3 regions of the Kocuria sp. NBRC 114282 genome follow, and region 1 is predicted to be linked to each of the others. Evidence: riboswitches for the same ligand, from Rfam matches in the RefSeq annotation. Region 1 holds a riboswitch; each other region holds the start of a gene.

Region 1 (7,288 bases):
TCCGTCGTCGCCCCGGTCCAGTGCCCGAAAGGGCGTCTGTGGAGGCATGAACTCCGTACTTCGGATCTGCGTTGCCCGGGATTCCGTGTGGACCGGGGATCTCGTGCGCCCAGTACGCCGAGGGGACGCACAGGGCGCACGGGATCGCCGACGGGACGCATCGGACGTCTAATCAGGCGTGAATCGTGACGAATGGGTCCCCTCGGCGGCGAGGAGGGTCGATGCGTCGCTTCGGTAGGGCCCCCTCAGGAGAGGAAGGCGGCTCGGACCAGCTCGCCGATCTGCTCGTGCTCGATCAGGAAGCCGTCGTGCCCGGCGCCGGAGCGGATGGTGCGGTGGGGGACGTCGCCGGGCAGAAGCCGGGCGAGGTCCTCGGACTCCGAGGGCAGGTAGAGCCGATCCGAGTCGACCGAGGCCACGAGCCAGTCGCAGGTGGTGGCCGCGAGCGCCTGCCTGACGCCGCCGCGGCCGCGGCCGACGTCGTGGCCCATGAGGGCGTCGTTGAGCACCAGGTAGGAGTTGGCGTCGAAGCGGCCCACGAGCTTGGCGGCCTGATGATCCAGGTAGCTCTCGATCGCATACCGGCCCCGACGGCGCCCCGGCAGCGGCGCCCCCGGATCCTCGCCGGCCTGCGCCGCATTGCCGAAGCGCGCGTTGAGGTCCGGTGCCGCGCGGTAGGTGGTGTGCGCGATCCGCCGTGCGATTCCGAGGCCCACGGAGGGGATGACGCCGTCGTAGTAGTCGCCGCCGCGGAAGTCGGGGTCGTTGCGGATCGCCAGGCGCTGCGCCTGGCCCCATGCGATCTGCTCGGCGCTCGAGGCGGCGGTCGAGGCGATCACCGCACAGGCGCGCACCTGCTCGGGGAACGTGGCGGCCCACTCGAGGGCCCGCGCACCGCCCATGGAACCGCCGACGACCAGCCGCCAGGACGCGATGCCCAGCTGCTCGGCCAGGCGCTGCTCGGCGCGCACCGAGTCGCGGATCGTCACCGCGGGGAAGTCCGATCCCCACGGAAGACCGGCCCGCGGGCTGCCCTCCGGGATCAGGGTCGACGGACCCGTGGAGCCGTAGCAGCCCCCGAGCATGTTGATGGCGACCACGAAGAAGCGGTCGGTGTCGATCGCCCGCCCGGGCCCGACCAGTCCGTCCCACCAGCCCGGTGCCTCGGCGGAGACACGGTCGAAGGAGGTGGCGTCCTCGGCGACCCGTCCGCGCGTGACATGGGTGTCTCCGGTCAGCGCATGCGGGACGAGCACCGCGTTGGAGGCGCGGTCGTCGAGCTCGCCCCAGGTCTCGTAGGCCAGCTCGACATCGGGTAGCACGGCCCCGGATTCCAGCCCGAGGTCGCCGATGCGGGCGCGGCGCAGCAGCCCCTCGGTGCGGAAGGGCTGCTGCGAGCGCGCGGTCGTGCCCTGGATGGCGGTCACCTCAGACCGCTCCCCCTGCGCCGCGCGCCTTGACCGCGGCGAAGCCGAGCTCCAGGTCCGCGAGGATGTCGTCGATGTGCTCCAGTCCCACGGACAGGCGCACGAACCCCGGGGCGACGCCGGCGGCCAGCTGCTCCTCCGGGGAGAGCTGAGCGTGCGTGGTGGAGGCCGGGTGGATGACCAGCGAGCGGACGTCACCGATGTTCGCGACGTTCGAGTGCAGGCTCAGCGCGTCCACGAAGGCCTGGCCGGCCTCCGAGCCGCCGTCGAGCACGAAGCCGAGGATCGAACCTGCGCCGCCGGGGACGTACTTCTGCGCACGCTCGTGCCACGGAGAGGACTCGAGCCCGGCGTAGGACACGGCTTCGACGCCCTCGTGGGCCTCCAGCCAGGTGGCGACCGTCTGAGCGTTGGCGACGTGGCGCTCCATGCGCAGCGACAGCGTCTCGATGCCCTGCTCGATCAGGAAGGCGTTGAACGGGGAGATGGCAGCGCCCATGTCGCGCAGCAGCTGGGTGCGGATCTTGAACGCGAAGGACACGTTGGCCCCGAACGGCCCGTTCTCCCCGAAGACCTCGCCGAACACGAGGCCGTGATAGGACTCGTCCGGCTCCGTGAAGCCCGGGAAGCGATCCGGATAGCGGGTGTAGTCGAAGCGCCCGGAGTCCACGATGAACCCGCCGACCGAGGTTCCGTGCCCGCCGAGGAACTTGGTGGCGGAGTGGATCACCACGTCCGCGCCGTGCTCGAACGGCCGCAGCAGGTAGGGGGTCGCGATGGTGTTGTCGACCATCAGCGGGACCTCGGACTCGTGGGCGATCGCGGAGACCGTCTCCAGGTCCAGGACGTCGTTGCGGGGGTTCGGGATGGACTCCGCGTAGAAGGCCTTCGTATTGAGCTGGACGGCGTCGCGCCAGGCCTGGGGATCGTCCGGATCGGAGACGAACGTGGTCTCGATTCCGAGCCGGGACAGCGTGTGCTTGAACAGGTTGAACGACCCTCCGTACAGCGACGGGCTGGCCACGATGTGATCGCCGGCCCCGGCCACGTTGAGGATCGCGTAGGTGGTGGCCGCCTGACCGGAGGCGACCATGACAGCCGCGGTCCCGCCCTCCAGGGAGGCGATGCGGTTCTCGACGACCTCGGTGGTGGGGTTGGTCAGTCGGGTGTAGATGGGCCCGACCTGGCTCAGCCCGAAGCGACCGGCTGCGGTCTCGGCGTCCGGGAAGACGTACGAGGTGGTCTGCTGGATCGGCAGCGCGCGGGCGCCGGTGACGGGATCGGGCTCCTGGCCGGCGTGGATCTGACGGGTCTCGAAGCTCCAGCCCTGCGGGGCGGAGGGGGTGGGCTGCTGTGCGGACATGTCGGCGACTCCTTGTCTTCCGGGGCCGCGGACCGAGGTCCGACGCACCCGTCGGACCGGGTGCCGTGACCCGCGCTTGCCGTGTGCGCGTCTGCGCACCGGCCCGGTCCTCACCCAGGGCACCCCACCGCGGAAGGAGGGTTGCCGGCCAGCTAGCTGGGGCTTGTCGCTGGCTCTCGTGACCTGCCTTCCATTCTCGGACGAGCGCGGCTCCGGCGCAAACCCGCGTGCGGCGTCCTGTGGCGGCCGCTGTCAGAACAGCAGGGGCCCGGCCAGGAAGCCCACGGCGTCCAGCAGGAAGTGCGCGATGATCAGCGGCATCACGCGTCCGGTGCGGCGGTAGAGCCACAGGAACACCAGTCCCATCACCACGTTGCCCAGCGCCGGACCGACGCCCTGGTACAGGTGGTAGCTGCCGCGCAGAAGGGCCGAGCCGATCAGCACGGCCGGCCACGTCCATCCCACGCGCAGCAGGCGATCGGCCAGGAACACGACGACGATGATCTCCTCCACGAGCGAGTGCCGCAGCGCCGAGGCCAGCAGCAGGATCACCTCCCACCAGGAGGTCCCGCCCGCATTCGTGACGATCTCGGCGGTGATCCCGAGCTGGCGGCCCGCCTGGTACAGCGCCAGGGTGCCCAGTCCCATGACGGCGAAGAGCAGCGTCCCCAGGCCCAGATCCGCCAGCGGGGCCCGGCGGTCCAGGCCGATCCGGTGCAGCAGCCCGCGCAGCTGACCGGCCGAGCCCGCCAGCAGATAGAGCGCCAGCAGCGGCGGGACCAGAGCCAAGAGGATCCCGAGGCTGCGGCGCAGGACGTCGAACAGGGGGAAGCCGCTCTGCGCCGCGTTCATGGAGGCCTTCGACTCGGCGATCGAGCTGGTGGACAGCGTCTCGGCGAGGTCGAGGAGCGACCAGAGGGCGCTGGCCCCCAGCGAGACGCCCAGCACGAGCAGGATCTGCAGCCACAGATCGGCTCTCTGGGAGCCGAACGACGGCTGGGCTGGGGCCTGGGAGCGCTGTTCGGTCATGGGCTCCATTGTGGGCCAGGGGCACGACGGCAGCGGCCTATGCTGTCGGCGCCGGTTCTTACGATGGGCGCCATGACCTCCCAGAACTCGGATCTTCCGCTCGCTCCCCCGTCGGCCGTGCGTCGCGACCACGTCCGCGAGTTCCACGGCGATGCCTTCCTGGACCCGTACGAGTGGCTGCGGGACAAGGAGTCCCCGGAGGTCATCGCGCATCTGGAGGCCGAGACCGCCTACGCCGAGTCCGCCACCGCCCGGCTGGCCCCGCTGCGCGAGCGGCTCTTCCAGGAGGTCCGGACCCGCGTGCAGGAGACGGACCTGTCGGTGCCGTGGCGGCGCGGCGACTGGTGGTACTTCACGCGCACCGTGGAGGGCGGGGAGCACTCGGTGCAGTGCCGCGTCCCGGCTGCTGAGGAGGGGTGGGAGCCGCCGCAGATCGTGGCAGGTCAGTCCCTGCCCGGCGAGCAGACCCTCCTGGACGCCAACGCCCGCGCGCAGCCGCACGAGTTCTGGTCGCTGGGCGCCTTCGACATCACCCACGACGGCACCCGGATGGCCTGGGCCGAGGACACCACCGGGGATGAGCGCTTCACGGTGCGCGTCCACGACTTCGCAGCCGACCGGACGCTCGACGACGAGATCCCCGAGACCTCCTACGGCGCCTTCCTCTCGCCCGCCGGAGACGCCGTCTTCTACACCGAGGTCGACGACTCCTGGCGGCCCTGGCGCCTGCGCCGGCACGTGCTCGGGACCCCGCTCGAGCAGGACATCACCATCGCCCAGGAGGACGACCCCGGCCTGTGGCTGGGGGCCGAGCTCTCCTCGGACCGACGCTGGCTCGTGCTCGAGACCGGGTGCTCCGAGTACTCCGAGGTCTCGATCCTGCGCATCGAGGAGGCCGGCGAGCAGGCCCCACAGGTGGTCGTGCCGCGCGGGGCCGGCGTTCTCGCCTCGGCGGAGCCCGTGCGGATCGACGGCCGGGACGTCGTCCTGCTCCAGCACGATCGCCAGGCTCCGGATGGACGCCTGAGCCTGATCGAGCTGTCGGACCTGCCCGGCGAGCCGGCGGGACTGTCCGGCGACGGATTCCCGCCCGGCATCGACATCGTGGCACCCAGGGAGGGGCTGCGCGTGCTGGGCTTCGCCGCCACACAGCATCACCTGGTTCTCGAGGTCCGTGAGGACATCCTGCCGGGGCTGCGCATCCTGCCGCTGAAGGGACTCGGCACGGAGAGCCAGGCCGAGCCCCATGTCCTCGAGGTGCCCGGCGAGCTCACGGCTGTCTCCCTCACCGCCGCTGAGCCGGACTCCCCCGTCCTGCGCTTCACCGCCGAGTCCTTCGTGATCCCGCGGCGCGTCTTCGACCTCATCCTGGATGCGCCGGGGACCGAGCTGCCCGAGCCGGTCCTGCGCCGCGAGCAGCCGGTGCTGGGCGACTACTCGGCTGCCGACTACAGCGTGGAGCGCGACTGGGCCCAGGCCGAGGACGGCACGCGGATCCCGATCACCCTCATCCGCCGCCGGGACGCCGCGCAGCCGGCACCCGCGGTGGTCTACGCCTACGGCTCGTACGAGATCAGCATGGATCCGTCGTTCTCGTACTCGCGGATCTCGCTGCTGGACCGCGGTGCGGTCTGGGCCATCGCCCACGTGCGCGGCGGCGGCGAGCTCGGGCGGCAGTGGTACGAGTCCGGCAAGAAGGAGCACAAGCGGCGCACCTTTACAGACGTCGTCGCGGCGACCCGGCACCTGGGCGCGCGCTCGGACATCGACGCCGACCGGGTCGTGCTGATGGGCGGCTCGGCCGGCGGACTCCTGGTCGGCGCTGTGCTGAACCTGGCCCCCGAGCTGTACTGCGGTGCGGTGGCCGCGGTGCCGTTCGTGGACCCGCTGACCTCCATGCTCATGCCCGAGCTGCCGCTGACCGCGCTCGAATGGGAGGAATGGGGCAATCCCCTCGACTCCGCGGAGGTCTACCGGACCATGAAGGCCTACTCCCCCTACGAGAACGTGGCCGCGCGCGACTACCCGCCGATCCTGGCGGTGACATCGCTGAACGACACCCGCGTGCTCTACGTGGAGCCCGCCAAGTGGGTGGCGGCGCTGCGCCACGAGAACCCGGACAAGCGCGAGCAGATCCTCATGCGCATCGAGATGGCCGGCGGCCACGGGGGCGCCTCCGGGCGCTCCCAGCAGTGGCGCGACAACGCGTGGGAGGACGCCTGGGCCCTGGAGCGACTGGGGCTGGCCTGACCCGCAGGGCTGCGCCCTCTCAGACCACCCGTTGGCCAGGGACGGCAGACTCCAGACGTTCAGACCTCATGGCGGCTTGAGCGGGAGGGCCCGACCCGCTCGAGGAGCAGGACCACGGGGATGAGCAGCACGCCGGCGGCTGCTGCGGCACCGGCAGCGGCCCAGGCGTCAGCAGCCTGCGTCGGCCAGCCCTGCAGAACGGCCGCACCCGCTCCGGTGACGCCTGCCGCCCAGCCCAGCGACATCCACAGCGCTCCGGTGCGCACCGCCGCCCATCCCAGCACCACGCTGGGGACCAGCACAGCGCAGGCGGTGGCGGCCAGCCACGACCAGGTTCCCTCGGTCTGCGTCAGCATCAGCGGCAGGAGGCCAAGGACCGACAGACCCGCAGCCACCGCCACCGCCGCACGCGGCGACCAGCGCGAGGCGGCCAGGCGCAGCAGGGCCCCGTGGAAGACGACCTCCGCCGCCGCTGCCGCGCACGCTGCGAGCACGGCCGTCGCAGCGATCGCGCTCCTGCCCCCCGGCATGACGAACAGGCCGCTCGACCCTGCTCCGATTCCGGGCAGCTCGGCCGCCCCTGCGCCGCCGAGCACGCCGTAGGCCACCAGCCCCGCGCCCACCGCACCGGCGAGCAGGGCGACAGCCCCGCCCAGCGGACCGGCCGCGGGGCTGCTCCGATCACCCCGCGCCGGGAAGCCCAGATCTCGCACACCCGCTCGGGCCAGGAAGAACCAGATCAGCAGCACGGCGACCGGCAGCGCGAGGGGCACCCACTGCCAGGACTCGCCCCACCGGGCCAGGCGCATGGCCAGCACGTAGGAGGCGACGATCGAGGCGATCACCGCCCACAGAGCCCGATGGTCGCCGCGGTAGTTCCAGATCGTGGTCATCCGTGCTCCTTCAGTGTCTCGTCACGTCTCGGAGTGCAGATCGCGCCCGGAAGCATGGCTCCCGGGCGCGATCGAGCTTCACGAGAAGGCTCAGGAGACCCCGAGCTTCTCCAGGATCAGCTCGCGGACGCGGCCGGCGTCCGCCTGGCCCTTGGTGGCCTTCATGACCGGACCGATCAGAGCGCCCACGGCCTGGACCTTGCCGCCCTTGACCTTCTCGACGACGTCCGGCATCTGCGCCATGGCGTCGTCGATCGCGGAGATCAGCACGCCCTCGTCGGAGACCACGGCCAGGCCGCGGGCCTCCACGATCTGCGCCGGGGTGC
Region 2 (7,288 bases), on a different contig from region 1:
GTGGATCGGCAGGGTGCCCGACGCGCCGGCCGCGTCCTCTTCGAGCGCGTGCGCCGGGAGCTCGACAGCCTCCCTGCCCAGCAGCGGCGGCCCCGGCTGTTCGCGGCGGGGGAGTCGCTCGGGGCCTATGGCGGGCACGGCGCCTTCGCCAGCATCCACGAGATGCTGTCGTCGGTCGATGGCGCCGTGTGGTCCGGCACGCCGCGGGCCACTCGGCTGTGGTCGCGGATCGTGGCGGATCGGGACGAGGGCAGCACCGAGATCCTGCCCGTGTACCGCAGCGGGGCGCACGTGCGCTTCGCGAATCGGCCCCAGGACCTCGATCTGGATCCCTCGGGAGCCCCGTACGGACCGTGGCGGCGTCCGCGGATCGCCTACCTGCAGCATGCCTCGGATCCCGTGGTGTGGTGGTCCCCGGCGCTGATCTGGCGGCGGTTCGACTGGATCGAGGAGCTGCGCCGTCGCCCCGCCCCCGACGTCATCACGACGCTGCGCTGGCTGCCCTGGGTGACGTTCTGGCAGATCACCACCGACATGCCGCGCTCGATAGAGATCCCCGGCGGCCACGGGCACAGCTACCACGGCGAGCAGGTCCGAGCGTGGGCATGGGTGCTGGGCATCGAGCTCAGTGCGGCCCAGGAGCAGGCCGTCATCGCCAGGATCGCCTCGCGCGTGCGCCCGCACTGAGCGGGCGGCTCAGGGCAGCAGGTCGGTGTACTTCCGGATGGCAGGGGGCAGCCGCAGAGCGCGCTGATCGGCGGCGCCCACGAGCTTGAGCATGGGACCGGCCGGCACGTGATCGCGCCAGTGGCGCTCGATCGCCTCGGTGTAGAAGTCCACCAGGGCCTCCGTCGAGGCCCTCCAGGAGTGCTTGAGCGCCTCGTCGCGGGCGGCCTGGGCCATCCGCGCACGGCGCTGCGGGTCCTCGAGCAGACCCCGTAGCGCCTCGGTGAGCTGGTCGGCGTCCCCGGGCTCCACCAGGTGCCCGGTCACTCCCTCGTCGATCACGAAGGGGATGCCGCCGGCACGCGCGCCGACCACGGGGACGCCGGAGGCGAAGGCCTCCAGGGCCACCAGGCCGAGGGTCTCGGAGCGCGACGGGAAGGCGAAGACGTCCGCGGAGGCGTAGGCCTGGGCGAGCTCGAGACCGGACATGTACCCGGTGAACACGGTGTTCGTCCCGGCGAACTGCTCCTGTAGCGCCTCCTTGTGCGGTCCGGAGCCCACGATCGCCAAGCGCGCCCGGGGCAGGCGGCGGATCGGCTCGAGCAGCTCGTCGAGGTTCTTCTCCTTGGAGACGCGCCCCACGTAGACGATCAGCGGGGCCTCGGGGTGCCCGTCGCTGAGCCGCTCGCGCATGGCGCGGTCCGCGTTCTCGGGCGTGTAGGCCACGGTGTCGACGCCCTTGGGCCACAGGTCGACATCCTGGATGCCGACCGTCCGGGCCCGTTCCACCATGGGACCGGAGGTGCACAGGTTCAGCTCGGCCTGGTTGTGCAGCCACCGGATCCACGACTCCGACGGGTGCCGCAGCAGGTTCAGGCCCAGGGCCTCCGTGTAGTGCGGGACGTCCGTGTGGAACGAGGCCAGCAGCGGCAGGTTGCGCCGGCGAGCCGAGAGCACGCCGTAGGCCGAGAGCCACACCGGGTTCACGGCGTGGACGATGTCCGGTTCGAACTCGGCCATCCGGGTCGCGATGCGCCCGGTGGGCAGGCCCACCCTGATCTCGGGGTACCAGGGCTTGAACGACAGCGAGCGGACGCTGTGCACGCGGTGCCCGGCGTACTGCGTCGGCGGGTGCCCCGGAGCGAAGACCTCGACCTCGTGGCCGAGCTGCTCCAGCTGCTCCATGGTCCGCATGATGCGGGTGACGACGCCGTCGATCTTCGGCAGGAAGACCTCGGTGAACAGCGCGATGCGCAAGCTGCTCAGCTGCCCTGCGACTCGTGGGCCACGGAGGCCGGGACACCGGCCCGGGTGCGCCGGTTCCACAGCGAGCGCGCGGGGATCTTGGAGAGGTCCGCGCGGTGGGCGTAGCGCTTGGCGGTCTCCTCGACCTCGTGCAGCAGGCCCTCGGACAGGGTGGTCGGCTGCAGGCCGAGTTCCAGGAAGGTGTCGTTGGTGACGTGCAGCTCGTTCTCCGCCGACTCCTGGCGCGGGTTCGGCACCATCTCCACGGCGGCCCCGGAGATGCGGGCGATCAGCTCGGCCAGGTCGCGGACGCGGTGCGTCTCGGTCATCTGGTTGAGGATCTTGACGCGCTCGCCGGGGGCCGGGGAGTTCTCGAGGGCCAGCTCGACGCAGCGCACCATGTCCTGGACGTGGATGAACGCGCGGGTCTGCCCGCCGGTGCCGTGGACCGTCAGCGGGTAGCCCACCGCCGCCTGCATGAGGAAGCGGTTGAGCACCGTGCCGTAGTCGCCGTCGTAGTCGAAGCGGTTGATCAGCCGCTCGTCGCGCTGGGTCTCGGCGGTCGTGGTGCCCCAGATGATGCCCTGGTGCAGGTCGGTGATCCGCAGCTGGTCGTTCTTGGCGTAGAACGCGAAGAGCAGCTGATCCAGCGACTTGGTCATGTGGTAGATCGAGCCCGGGTTGGTCGGGTACAGGATCTGCTGCTGGATCGGCTCCTGCTCCTCGTGCGGGATCTCTACATCCAGGTAGCCCTCGGGGATCTTCATCCCGGCGGTGCCGTAGCCGTAGACGCCCATGGTGCCCAGGTGGACCACGTGGACGTCGCGCTCGGACTCGACGATCGCCGCGAGCAGGTTGTGCGTGGCCGACACGTTGTTGTCCACGGTGTAGCGCTTGGTGCGCGAGCTCTTCATGGAGTACGGCGCCGCGCGCTGCTCGGCGAAGTGCACGACGGCGTCCGGCTGGTCCTCGCTGATCAGCTGCAGCAGGCCCTCGTAGTCCTCGGCGACATCGAGGTGGCGGTGCTCGATGACCTTGCCGGAGACCTCGGTCCAGGCGCGCAGGCGCTCGACGAGCGGGCGGATCGGGGTCAGCGACTGCGCGCCGAGCTCGTCGTCGATCCGACGGCGCGACATGTTGTCCACGGTGATGACGTCGTGACCTCTCTCCGAGAGGTGCAGGGCGGCAGGCCAGCCGCAGAATCCGTCGCCGCCGAGGATCGCAATCTTCACGTCATCTCCGTTTCCGTGCGCCTCTCGGCGCGGGGATCGGAAGGATCACGACGCCGAGCCGAGCGGGCTGGTGCTGTAGAAGGTCGTCGTCCACCCTGCAACCCCGGAATGAACCGACGGTGAACGAGCGGCATGCGAGGGCTGGTGCGCCCGAGCTGCCCGCGGGAGGGGGACCTCCTGATTGTGTCATCTGCCTCCGACGGGTGCGCAGAGCGACGGCTCCGGCGCGGGCCGGATCAGGCCGGGAGCCGGCTCTCTCGGAGGCTCAGGGTCTTCTCCGCTCGGGCGGCCGGTGCGGGCTCCGGGCCCAGGAGCTGCTGGCGGACCTCTTCCGTGGGCAGGGACTCGCCTGGGGCGATGAACACCGAGGCCAGGTCCTGGACGTCGCACGGGGTCAGGCCCTTGGAGGTGGGCTCCCAGCCCTCCGGGATGAGGTGGCGCTGCTGCGTGCCGCACTTCTGGCAGAAGTACTCGACGCGTCCGCCGGAGCGGACCGCGCAGCGCAGCACGCGGCCCATGATCCGGCGCAGCCCCGGGACGCGGCTGCGCTTGCGGGTGGAGGGCAGGAAGACCCGGAACTTGAGGTAGAGATCGGTGGTGCACTCATGGCACATGGGGGAGCGGGGCGTCTTGTGGTGCTGGGGAGGTCCCAGCCGGCCCAGTCTGGTGCTCGTGACAGTCACTGCTGCTCCTGCGCTGATCGTCGGAATTGCGGGGGAAGGGTCTCCGACGTCATCGTGGTGCGACCCGAGTCCAGATTAGGCGATCCGCTGTGCCGCGTACAGACCCACCGGGGGAAGCGGAGCTGTCTCTCAGCCCTGCCACAGCGCGGATCCAGGCGGATTCATGCCCGATCCGCCATATCTAAATGACTCTTGGGTAACCGTAACAGCGGAGGCCTTCCTGCAGAAGGCCTTGGGGCCATCCGATGCCCCTGACCTGCGGAAGAAGACGCTCTGACGTCACAATCGCGCTGCTGCGCTCCCGGGCACCCGCCGCGCCCCCTGCGATGCCGCCGCCGTGTGACGATCGGAGACGTGACGAAGCTGAGCACCTCCCGCGGCCGGCGCGCTGCGCAGACCATCCCTGCGCAGCGCGATCTCGCGCTGGATGCTGCTCGGGTCGCCTGCCTGATCGCCGTGGTCGTGCTCCACATTCTGCTGGTCACGCTCACGACGGATCCGAGCACGGGCGCGCTGCGCAGCGTCATGGCACCCACGGAGGCCTCCTGGTACGCCCCGGTGTCATGGCTCGTGCAGGTCATGCCGCTGTTCTTCGTGGTGGGAGGGTGCGCCTCGGCGATCTCGTGGTCGCGCCAGTCGGCGGAGGGCGTCCGCGGGCCGGCCTGGGTGCGCGCCCGGCTGCTGCGCCTGGTCGTGCCGGCGAGCGCTGTGTGGGTCGCCCTGGCGCTGGCCGGCGCCCTCGCGACGCTCGTGGGGATGCCCGCCGACTGGGCCTCGATGGCGCTGCAGGGGCTCGGGATGCACTTGTGGTTCGTGGGCGCCTACAACGCGTGCCTGGTCGGTGTGCCGCTGCTGCACGGGCTGCACGATCGCCGGCCCGTCCTCACCCTGGCTGCGCTGGTGGGGCTCAGCGCTGCGATCGAGGTGCTGCGCATCGCCGCGGAGCAGCCGTGGTGGGGCCTGCTCGGCTTCGCCCCGGTCTGGCTGGCGATCCATCAGATCGGCTTCTTCCGCCACGACGGATCCTTCGCTCGTGCCTCGGCAGGAAGACTGCTCGGGATCACGGCCCTGTCGGTCCTGGTGATGCTCTGCCTGACGAGCCTGCCCTGGTGGAGTGCGGACGGACTGTCGGCCCTGAACCCGCCCACGCTGTGCATGATCGCCCTCGGCGCGGCTCAGGCCTGCGTCCTGCAGCTGTGCTCGCCGGCTCTCGAGCGGCTCATGCGATGGCGTCCCGCGCAGGCCGTCGCCTGGGTCGTCGGCTCGCGGGCCACGACCCTGTACCTGTGGCACCTGCCGGTGATCGTGGCCGTGATGGCGGTGTGGTGGCTGCTCGGCGGCCCGGATCCGGTGCCCGGCTCGGCGCAGTGGTGGCTGTGGCGCCTGCCGATCGGGCTGCTGTGCTGGGCGATGGTCCTGCTGGTCGTGCGTCCGCTGGGCGTCCTGGAGGCCGTGGCGGGGCGGATCGTCGCCCGCGAGCCCGAACCGGAGGGGCCCGCAGCCGGAGGATCGCCCTCGGGTGAGCGGCCCCCGACCGCGCCCCGAGCCGACGGATCCGCGCCGCTGCGAGCTTCGAGTCCCGATCGCTCCTCATCGCCGGACGGACGGGCGTGGGTCCGCATCCTCGCAGCGGCCGTCCTCGTCTTCTCCGCAGCCGTGCTGGAGGTCCGCTTCCTGCTCGGCATCCCGCTGGCCCTCGGCGGCGCGGCGGCCATGGTCGCGGCGGTCCTGCTGCTGGTCCCGCCCGCACGGAGGTCCTGACGGCTCGATCGGTGGGGTGCTAGTATCGGACCGGCTTCACGAGACACAGCTGCCAAGCTCCGACTTGGCTGTGCACCAACCCCATGTTCAAGGGTGGTTCGGATGACGAAGCGGCCTGCACCTGACGCAGCGCACGAACAAGCTCCGGCGGGACGTGCAGGTCAAGAGCACCCCGTCACGGAAGACACCTCTCATGACGTCCTCGCCCTGCGACGAGCTCAAGAGCTCGACCTCGCTGGCCACACGCCAGATCCACGCCGGCCGGACAGGATCCGATCCGGGCGCCCCTGCCGCCCCCGTCCAGGCCACGCTGCCGGTGCCGATCTACCAGTCCTCGGCCTTCGAGTTCCCGGACCACGCGGCTGCCGCCGCCATGTTCGCCCAGACCACCCCGGGCTTCACCTACTCCCGCACGGGCAACCCCACGGTCGCCGTCCTGGAGCAGAAGGTCGCCGATCTCGAGGGCGGAGTGGGGGCCGTGGCCATGGGCTCGGGGCAGTCCGCCGTCGCCGCGGCCCTGCTCGCGCTGATCAGCACGGGCCCCGGCAAGCACCTGGTGGTCTCGGAGAAGATCTACGGCGGCACCGTCGACCTGCTCGGTGACACGCTGGCCGATCTCGGCGCGACCGTCACCTACGTCGATCCCGCTGACCCCTCGGCCTGGTCGGAGGCGATCACGGAGGACACTCGGGGCTTCTTCCTCGAGTCCATCGGCAACCCGCTGGCCACGCTGGCGGATCTGGACGCGATCTCCCGTATCGCCCATGAGCGGGGGATCCCGGTGATCGTCGACTCGACCCTGGCCACGCCGATCCTGTACCGGCCCTTCGAGCACGGGGCGGACATCGTGGTGCATTCGGCCACCAAGTTCTTCGGCGGGCACGGGACGTCGCTGGCCGGCGTCGTGATCGACTCCGGTCGCTTCGACTGGGAGGCCGAGGCCGCTCGCTGGCCGCAGTTCACCGAGCCGCGAGCGCGCTGGGGCGGGATCAGCCTGTGCGAGAAGCTGCGCGGCGGCTCGCCGTTCCTGCATCTGTGCCGGGCCAAGTTCGTGCACGACCTGGGTCTGACGCTCTCGCCGTTCAACGCCTCCCAGATCATCCAGGGCCTCGAGACGCTGGACCTGCGCATGCGCCGCCACTCGGACAGCGCCGCTCGCATCGCCGAGTTCCTGAGCACGCATCCGGCGGTGCGCTGCGTGCACCACCCCCTGATCGAGGGCTCCGCCGATCGGGAGATCGCCGAGCGCGACTTCCCCCAGGGCGTCGGGTCGGTCTTCGGCTTCGAGCTGGAGTGCTCGGATGCCGCAGTGGCCGGATTCGTCGACTCCCTGCGGCTTTTCAAGCTGGTGGCCAACATCGGCGACGTCCGCTCGCTGATCAACCATCCCGCGGCCATGACCCACTGCCGTCTCTCGGAGGAGCAGCGACTGGCCGGCGGGATCAGCTGGCAGACCCTGCGGCTGTCGATCGGGCTGGAGGCGGTCGACGACCTGATCGCCGATCTGCAGTCCTCGCTCGATGAGCTGCTGCGCGTCGAGGCCGCGCGCGGCGCTGAGATCCCGGCCGCAGAAGGTGCCCCGGGATCGTCGACGGACGGCGCCCCGGTGCGCTCCGAGGACGAGCCGAGCGGCGCGCGCCGCGACCAGCGCCAGGAGGTGCAGGCATGAGCGGGTTCACCACGCGCGCCGTCCACGCCGGC
Region 3 (7,288 bases), 600 kb from region 1:
AGCCGACCGCGCGGACGTCGGCCAGCACCTCCATGCGCGAACGGGCCGCCTCGATGCTCGTGACATCGGCGTTCAGCGCGTCTACGCCGGCGATGACCTCGCCGAACTCCGAGTAGCACAGGTGCGTGTGGATCTGCGTGGCGTCGTCGACCGAGGAGGTCGCCCGGCGGAAGGACTCGACCGACCAGTCCAGGTAGGCGCTGCGATCGGCTCGGCGCAGGGGCAGCAGCTCGCGCAGGGCCGGCTCGTCGACCTGGATGATGCCGATGCCGGCATCCTCGAGGTCGGCGATCTCATCGCGCAGGGCCAGGGCCACCTGATCGGCGGTCTCGGCCAGTGGCTGGTCGTCGCGCACGAACGACCAGGCCAGGATGGTGACGGGTCCGGTGAGCATGCCCTTGACCGGCTTGTCGGTCTGCTGCTGCGCCCAGGTGATCCACGGGACCGTGAAGGCCTCGCCGCGCAGCCCCTCGCCCTCGCGCGAGACATCGCCCCACAGGATCGACGGACGCGTGGCTCGGGAGCCGTAGGACTGCACCCAGCCGTTGGCCGTCGTCGCGAAGCCGTCGAAGTGCTCGGCGAAGTACTGGACCATGTCGTTGCGCTCCGGCTCGCCGTGCACCAGCACGTCCAGGCCGAGCTCGTCCTGCAGGGCGATGACCCGGGAGATCTCCTCGCGCAGGAAGCCGTCGTAGGCGGCGTCGTCGATCCGTCCGGCGCGGTGATCGGCGCGGGCGCGGCGGACCTCCCCGGTCTGGGGGAAGGACCCGATCGTGGTGGTGGGCAGCACTGGAAGGCGGCCGCTGCCGAACGAGCGCTCCGCCTGGGCTGCGCGACGCTGCTCGGCGGTGCCGCGCTGCGAGTCGGCCTCGGTGAGGGAGGCAGTGCGGCCGCGGACCTCGTCGATGCGCACACCCGGGGCCGCAGCGCGGGTGCGGCGGGCCTCGTCGGCCTCCTGCAGCTCGGCGGCCACGGCCCCGCGGCCCTCGGCGAGCCCGCGTGCCAGGACGGCGACCTCGCGGACCTTCTCGTCGGCGAAGGCCAGCCAGGACCGGATCTCGGAGTCGAGCTCGGGCTCGGCCTCGAGGGTGTGCGGGACGTGGATCAGCGAGTTCGACGTGGCCACGGAGACCCGGGCGCCTGCGTCGCGGAAGCCCTCGAGCCGCTTGAGTGCGGCGGAGAGGTCGGTGCGCCAGACGTTGCGCCCGTTGACGACTCCGGCCACGAGCACCGGGGCGTCTGCCGAAGTGAACAGGCCGAGCTGGTCGTCGGTGAGACCGCCGCGGACGAGGTCCACGTGCACGGCCTCGGCACCCGAGCCGGTCAGCGCGCCGAGCAGCTCGCCCGCATCGCCGTAGGGGGAGGTGAGCAGCAGCTGGGGGCGCTCGTCGAGCCCGCCCAGGTATCCGGCCGCGCGCTCGATCGCCGCGCGCAGGTCCTGCTGCGAGAGGCGGGAGTGGTCCGCGACCAGGGCGGGCTCGTCGATCTGCACCCACTCGGCGCCGGCATCCTTGAGTGCTGCGAGGATCTCGCCGTAGACCGGCAGCAGCTCCTCGAGACGATCCAGGGGCTCGATGGGCTCGGCTGCGGTGCCGTCGTCCTTGGCCAGGGCCAGGAAGGTCACCGGGCCCACGAGCACGGGGCGCAGGCTCCGGCCCTGCTCGGAGGCCTCGGCCAGCTGCTCCAGCAGGCGGCCGGGCGCTGCGGCGAACTGCGTCTGCGCGCCGATCTCGGGCACCAGGTAGTGGTAGTTGGTGTCGAACCACTTGGTCATCTCGAGCGGCTGCCGGGCGTCGTCGCCGCGGGCCAGCACGAACTCCCCGGAGCGGTCCACGGTTCCGGCCTCGGTGCGCAGGTCGCCGAAGCGCGTCGGCACCGCGCCGACGGCGATCAGGGTGTCGAGCACGTGGTCGTAGAGCGCGTAGGAGCCGGGCACGGCCGAGGCCTGCTCCAGGCCCAGCCCCTCGAGGCGCTCGGCGGTGGAGGCACGCAGCTCGGCGGCGGAGGACTCGAGCTGCTCCAGGTCGCTGCGTCCGGCCCAGTGCGACTCGAGCGCGCGCTTGAGCTCGCGGTTCGGGCCGATGCGGGGGTAGCCCAGGATCGTGGCGGTCGGGAAGGCGGCGGGCTGGGCGTCGTTCGAGATGGTCACTGCGGTCTCCTCATAGGTGCGGATGGGGCGCCCGTCGGCGGGCTGGGATGCGGGGATGAGGCCGGCGAGTCCGGCTGAAGGGGTGGGGCGGGGCAAATCGAGCTGCTCCAGGACGTCCAGGGCGGCCTCGTGCTGGTTGAACGTGTAGAGGTGCAGCCCGGGAGCCCCGGAATCCAAGGCAGCGCGTGCGCTGTGCACGGCAGAGCGGACGCCGATCCGGTGGCGCTCGGCGTCCGAGTCGGCCGTCTCGAGCTCGTGGGCCAGCAGCGGGTCCGGCTCCAGGCCGGCCAGGTCGCAGATGCGCAGGTACCGGCGCAGGCTCGTGACCGGCATGATCCCGGGGATGATCGGCAGCTCCACTCCGGCGCGACGAGCCCGGGACACGAAGGCCGCGTAGTCGTCGGCCTCGGGGTAGAGCTGAGTGATCGCGAAGTCGGCGCCGGCGCGCTGCTTGGCCAGTAGCACCTCGAGGTCCTGGTGCACGGAGGTCGACTCGGGGTGCTTGATCGGATAGGCGGCCACGCCGATCGAGACGTTGCCGGCGCACAGCTGGGCGGCTCGGCCGCGCTCGACCGAGCGGATCAGGTCCACCAGATGCCGGGCGAAGGGCAGCTCCTCAGGGCCGGGCTCGACGGCCGGATCCCGGTCCCCGCGCAGGGCCAGGACGCCGCGCACGCCCAGGTCCAGCAGCTCGTGGATCAGCTCGCGCAGCTGCGTCTCCGTGACTCCCGTGCACAGCACGTGGGCTAGGGGGCGCAGCGGGGTCTCGAAGATCAGGTGGGACAGCAGCGCCATGGACTGGACGCGGCGCTGCGGATCGACCGCCGCGGTGACCGAGACGTAGTCCGGCACCGTGGGCGCCAGGGCCTCGATGGTCTGCAGGAGGGACTCGGTGCTGGCTGCGCTGCGCGGCGGGTAGAGCTCGTAGGACAGCGCGGGCACCGGCTTGCGGTGCGACGGCGCCCCCGTCTCCGGGGGACGATCCGAGCGCGGTGCTGCGGGGTGGTGATCGGGCATTCCGTGTTCGCCTTTCCGTGGATGCCCGATGGAGGGCAGACCACGGGGTGCGCACGGAGGCCCGTGCCGGCGCTGACGATGCGCGGAAAGGCACGGGTCCGGTGGACCACGGAAGTCTGAGAAGACGCTCCATCGGTCCTGGCGGGAGCACCGGTCCCCGCAAGATCCGCGGGGATGGTTGCTGCGACGTCGACGAGCCAGGTCTCTCGGTCGCTCTGGATAGATAGCGAGATAGATACCACCCCAGGCGGCCCTGCTTGTCAACCCCCGAGATCTGCCACGGCCGCCAGGGAGGGGCGCGCGATAGGATCGCCCCGGACCGTCGCGCCCCCGGCCCGTGGCGCGCGATCCACCATGGCCTCCACAAGGCGCGTGGCGCAGCATCCAGACCTCGTGCGGGCCCAGTCAGGAGAGCAGTCGCATGCCAGCCATCTCGATCGTCGGAGCCCAGTGGGGCGATGAGGGCAAGGGCAAGGCCACGGACATCCTCGGCGGCCGCGCGGACTACGTCGTGAAGCCGAACGGCGGCAACAACGCCGGGCACACCGTGGTGGTGGGCGGCGACAAGTTCGAGCTCAAGCTGCTCCCCGCAGGCATCCTCTCCCCGCGGGCCACCCCCGTGATCGGCAACGGCGTGGTGGTCAACCCGCAGGCGCTGTTCGAGGAGATCGACGGCCTCGAGGCCCGCGGCGCGGACACCTCCAAGCTGCGCGTCTCGGCCAATGCGCACCTGGTGGCCCCGTACCACCAGACCCTCGACCAGGTCACCGAGCGGTTCCTGGGCAAGCGCGCGATCGGCACCACCGGTCGCGGGATCGGGCCCGCCTACATGGACAAGATCGGGCGCCTGGGCCTGCGCGCGCAGGACATCCTGGACGAGTCGATCCTGCGCCAGAAGATCGAGGGCGCCCTGCGGCAGAAGAACGAGCTGCTGCTCAAGGTCTACAACCGCCGCGCGTTCGAGAACGACGAGATCGTGGACTACTTCATGGGCTACGCCGAGCGCATGGCGCCCATGATCGTGGACTCCACGCGCCTGCTCAACGACGCCCTGGACCGCGACGAGACCGTCCTGCTCGAGGGCGGGCAGGCCACCTTCCTGGACGTCGATCACGGCACGTACCCGTTCGTGACCTCGTCGAACCCCACCACCGGCGGCGCTTGCGTGGGCGCGGGCATCGGGCCCACGCGCCTGACCCGCTCGATCGGCATCATCAAGGCGTACACGACCCGCGTGGGTGCCGGTCCGTTCCCCACCGAGCTGTTCGACGAGTCCGGGGAGCGGCTGCGCACCGTGGGCGGCGAGTTCGGCGTGAACACCGGGCGCCCGCGCCGCACCGGCTGGTACGACGCCGTGATGGCGCGTCACGCCTCGCGGATCAACGGCTTCACGGACTACTTCGTGACCAAGCTCGACGTCCTCACCGGGCTCGAGGAGATCCCGGTGTGCGTGGCCTACGACGTCGACGGCGTGCGCCACGACGAGATGCCCATGACGCAGACCGAGTTCCACCACGCCAAGCCGATCTACGAGATGTTCCCCGGCTGGTCGGAGGACATCTCGCAGGCCCAGACCCTCGAGGACCTGCCGGCCAATGCGCGCGACTACGTCCTGACCCTCGAGTCCATGTCCGGCACCCGGTTCTCCGCGATCGGCGTGGGCCCGGGCCGCGAGAACACGATCGAGCTGCGCGACCTGATCGACTGACGCCGCCTCGCCCGTGCGAGGACAGGCGCTCGGGATGGTGACAGATCGGCACCCCATCAGCCCTGATGGGGTGCCGATCTGTCACCATCCGCTGCGTCACCGTCCCGCGCGCGGACCGGGCTCGCCCGCCGTGTCGGATAGCATCTGGCAGACCCCTTGGGCGTGCTGCGCCTCGTCGTGCATGCAGGCGCCACTGATCGATGCCCGTCGCGGCGCCGTTCGATCCCCGACGTCGGAAGTGACTGACCGTGTCCACACAGAGCACCAGACTGGACCCCGCCTCGGCGCGGTCCGAGGGCGAGGGCCTGCGCCGCAGCCTCAAGACCCGGCACATGACCATGATCGCCATGGGCGGTGCGATCGGCACCGGGCTGTTCGTGGCCTCCGGCAACTCGATCGCCACGGCCGGGCCCGGTGGTGCGCTCGTGGCCTACATAGCGATCGGGCTCATGGTCTTCCTGCTCATGCAGTCCCTGGGCGAGATGTCCGCCTGGCGTCCCACCTCCGGATCCTTCGGCGATCACGCGGCGCGCTACGTCTCGCCGTCCTTCGGCTTCGCGATCGGCTGGAACTACTGGTTCAACTGGGCCATCACCCTGGCCGCGGAGCTCGTGGCGGCCGCCCTGGTCATGCGCTACTGGCTCCCCGACGTCCCCGCCTGGGTCTGGTCGGCGCTGTTCCTGCTGATCGTCTTCGGGCTCAACGCCCTGTCCACGCGGGCCTACGGCGAGGGTGAGTTCTGGCTCTCGGCGATCAAGGTGGCCGCCGTCGTCGTCTTCCTGGTGCTGGGCGTGCTGATGGTGCTGGGCATCATGGGCGGCGACGCCCCCGGCTTCGGCAACTGGACCGACGGGGAGGCGCCGTTCGTGGGCGGGCCCATGTCGATCCTGGCGATCTTCATGGTCGCCGGCTTCGCGTTCCAGGGCACCGAGCTCGTGGGCGTGGCGGCCGGTGAGGCCGAGGACCCGGAGCGCACCGTGCCCAAGGCGATCCGCACCGTGTTCGTGCGCATCCTGCTGTTCTACGTGCTGGCGATCATCGTGATCGGCTTCCTGCTGCCGTACACGCACCCGAACCTGCTGGCCTCGGACATCGAGGACGTCGCGATCTCGCCGTTCACCCTGGTGCTGCAGAACGCGGGCGTGGCCTTCGCCGGCTCCGTCATGAACGCCGTGATCCTCACGGCCATCCTCTCGGCCGGCAACTCCGGGCTGTATGCCTCCACGCGCATGCTCTGGTCCATGGCCACCGACGGCAAGGCCCCGGCCTGGCTGGCCAAGGTCAACCGCCGCGGCGTGCCCATGCGGGCGCTGCTGGTGACCTCGTCCTTCGGCCTGCTGGCCTTCCTCACCACGTTCATCGGCGAGGGCGCGGCCTACACCTGGCTGCTCAACGCCTCGGCTCTGGCGGGCTTCATCGTGTGGGCGGGCATCGCCTGGACGCATTACTGCTTCCGCCGGGCCTTCAAGGCGCAGGGGCGGCCGCTGTCCGAGCTGCCGTTCCGCTCGCGGTTCTTCCCCGCCGGCCCGATCGTCGCGCTGATCATGTGCCTGCTGGTCATCCTGGGCCAGGGCTACGACGCCTTCGTGAGCGGGACGGTGACGCCCATGTCGCTGCTGTCCTCGTACATCGGCCTGCCGCTGTTCCTGGCCTTCTGGATCGGGCACAAGCTGAGCTCCAAGGAGCCGGCCGTCGATCCCGCGCAGGCGGATCTCTCGCGCGGCTGAGCCGCCGTCACAGCACGCAGGAGGGCCTCGGGAGACCGGGGCCCTCCTTCCGTGCCCTCGGCGCTCAGGCCCACAGGATCGTGAGCAGGCTCAGCGCCCCCAGCACCACGACGGCCGCGCTGATCGCCACGATCTCGACCGGATCGGGGGCCGAGGCCTCCCGGGCCACGCTGTGCACCCCGCGCCTGTAGCGCAGGCCCTGCCGCAGCCACAGGCCCAGTGCCAGCAGCGCCGCGGCGGCCAGGGGGAGCACGGCGGCCAGACCGTGATGGGGCAGCCAGCGCAGCAGCAGCGCGGCCGCGACCACGAGCGCCATCAGCGTCCGGGCCCAGGCCAGCGAGGTGCGCTCGGGCTGCAGACCGGGGTCGTCGTGGGAGGGGTGCTCGCGGGCGCCTCGAGGGCCCCGGAGGCCGTCGGGCCTGCGGGGCTCGGTGCCGTCGCGGCGGCGGGGGAGGGGCATGAGTGGCTCAGCGCCCGATCAGGACGCCGAGCAGCACACCGGCGGCCAATGCGGCACCCAGGGACAGCACCGGGGCCATGATCGCCAGCGGCAGCGGGGAGCGTCGGCGCATGGCGCGCTCGACCCGCAGCCACCGCACGCTCGCGGAGATCGCCACGACCATGGACAGGGCGATCAGCCCGGCCGCCAGCACCACGCGCACGGCCTGGGGGATCAGGTCCCCGGCG

Evidence for each region. Region 1 has a riboswitch for S-adenosylmethionine ahead of QSJ40_RS03575 (bifunctional o-acetylhomoserine/o-acetylserine sulfhydrylase). Riboswitches for the same ligand answer to the same signal wherever they lie in the genome.
Region 2: linked by a shared signal. The riboswitch ahead of QSJ40_RS09370 (O-acetylhomoserine aminocarboxypropyltransferase/cysteine synthase family protein) and the one ahead of QSJ40_RS03575 (bifunctional o-acetylhomoserine/o-acetylserine sulfhydrylase) in region 1 are both predicted to bind S-adenosylmethionine.
Region 3: linked by a shared signal. The riboswitch ahead of metE (5-methyltetrahydropteroyltriglutamate--homocysteine S-methyltransferase) and the one ahead of QSJ40_RS03575 (bifunctional o-acetylhomoserine/o-acetylserine sulfhydrylase) in region 1 are both predicted to bind S-adenosylmethionine.

What each region holds. Positions count from the first base shown of each region.
Region 1 is NZ_BSQO01000001.1:786,670-793,957, reverse strand. Features, by position in the region: gene metX (homoserine O-acetyltransferase MetX) at 246-1,427, opposite strand; gene QSJ40_RS03575 (bifunctional o-acetylhomoserine/o-acetylserine sulfhydrylase) at 1,429-2,790, opposite strand; SAM riboswitch class IV at 2,858-2,974, opposite strand; gene QSJ40_RS03570 (CPBP family intramembrane glutamic endopeptidase) at 3,043-3,828, opposite strand; gene QSJ40_RS03565 (S9 family peptidase) at 3,892-6,069, shown strand; gene QSJ40_RS03560 (CPBP family glutamic-type intramembrane protease) at 6,129-6,962, opposite strand; gene gatB (Asp-tRNA(Asn)/Glu-tRNA(Gln) amidotransferase subunit GatB) at 7,053-7,288, opposite strand, start outside.
Region 2 is NZ_BSQO01000004.1:186,809-194,096, forward strand. Features, by position in the region: gene QSJ40_RS09345 (alpha/beta-hydrolase family protein) at 1-687, shown strand, start outside; gene QSJ40_RS09350 (glycosyltransferase family 4 protein) at 697-1,923, opposite strand; gene QSJ40_RS09355 (NAD-dependent epimerase/dehydratase family protein) at 1,929-3,143, opposite strand; gene QSJ40_RS09360 (hypothetical protein) at 3,380-3,826, opposite strand; gene QSJ40_RS09365 (acyltransferase family protein) at 4,181-5,587, shown strand; SAM riboswitch class IV at 5,622-5,731, shown strand; gene QSJ40_RS09370 (O-acetylhomoserine aminocarboxypropyltransferase/cysteine synthase family protein) at 5,781-7,256, shown strand; gene QSJ40_RS09375 (cystathionine gamma-synthase) at 7,253-7,288, shown strand, end outside.
Region 3 is NZ_BSQO01000001.1:191,406-198,693, forward strand. Features, by position in the region: gene metE (5-methyltetrahydropteroyltriglutamate--homocysteine S-methyltransferase) at 1-3,166, opposite strand, end outside; SAM riboswitch class I at 3,293-3,392, opposite strand; gene QSJ40_RS00940 (adenylosuccinate synthase) at 3,588-4,874, shown strand; gene QSJ40_RS00945 (amino acid permease) at 5,207-6,601, shown strand; gene QSJ40_RS00950 (DUF202 domain-containing protein) at 6,666-7,061, opposite strand; gene QSJ40_RS00955 (YidH family protein) at 7,069-7,288, opposite strand, start outside.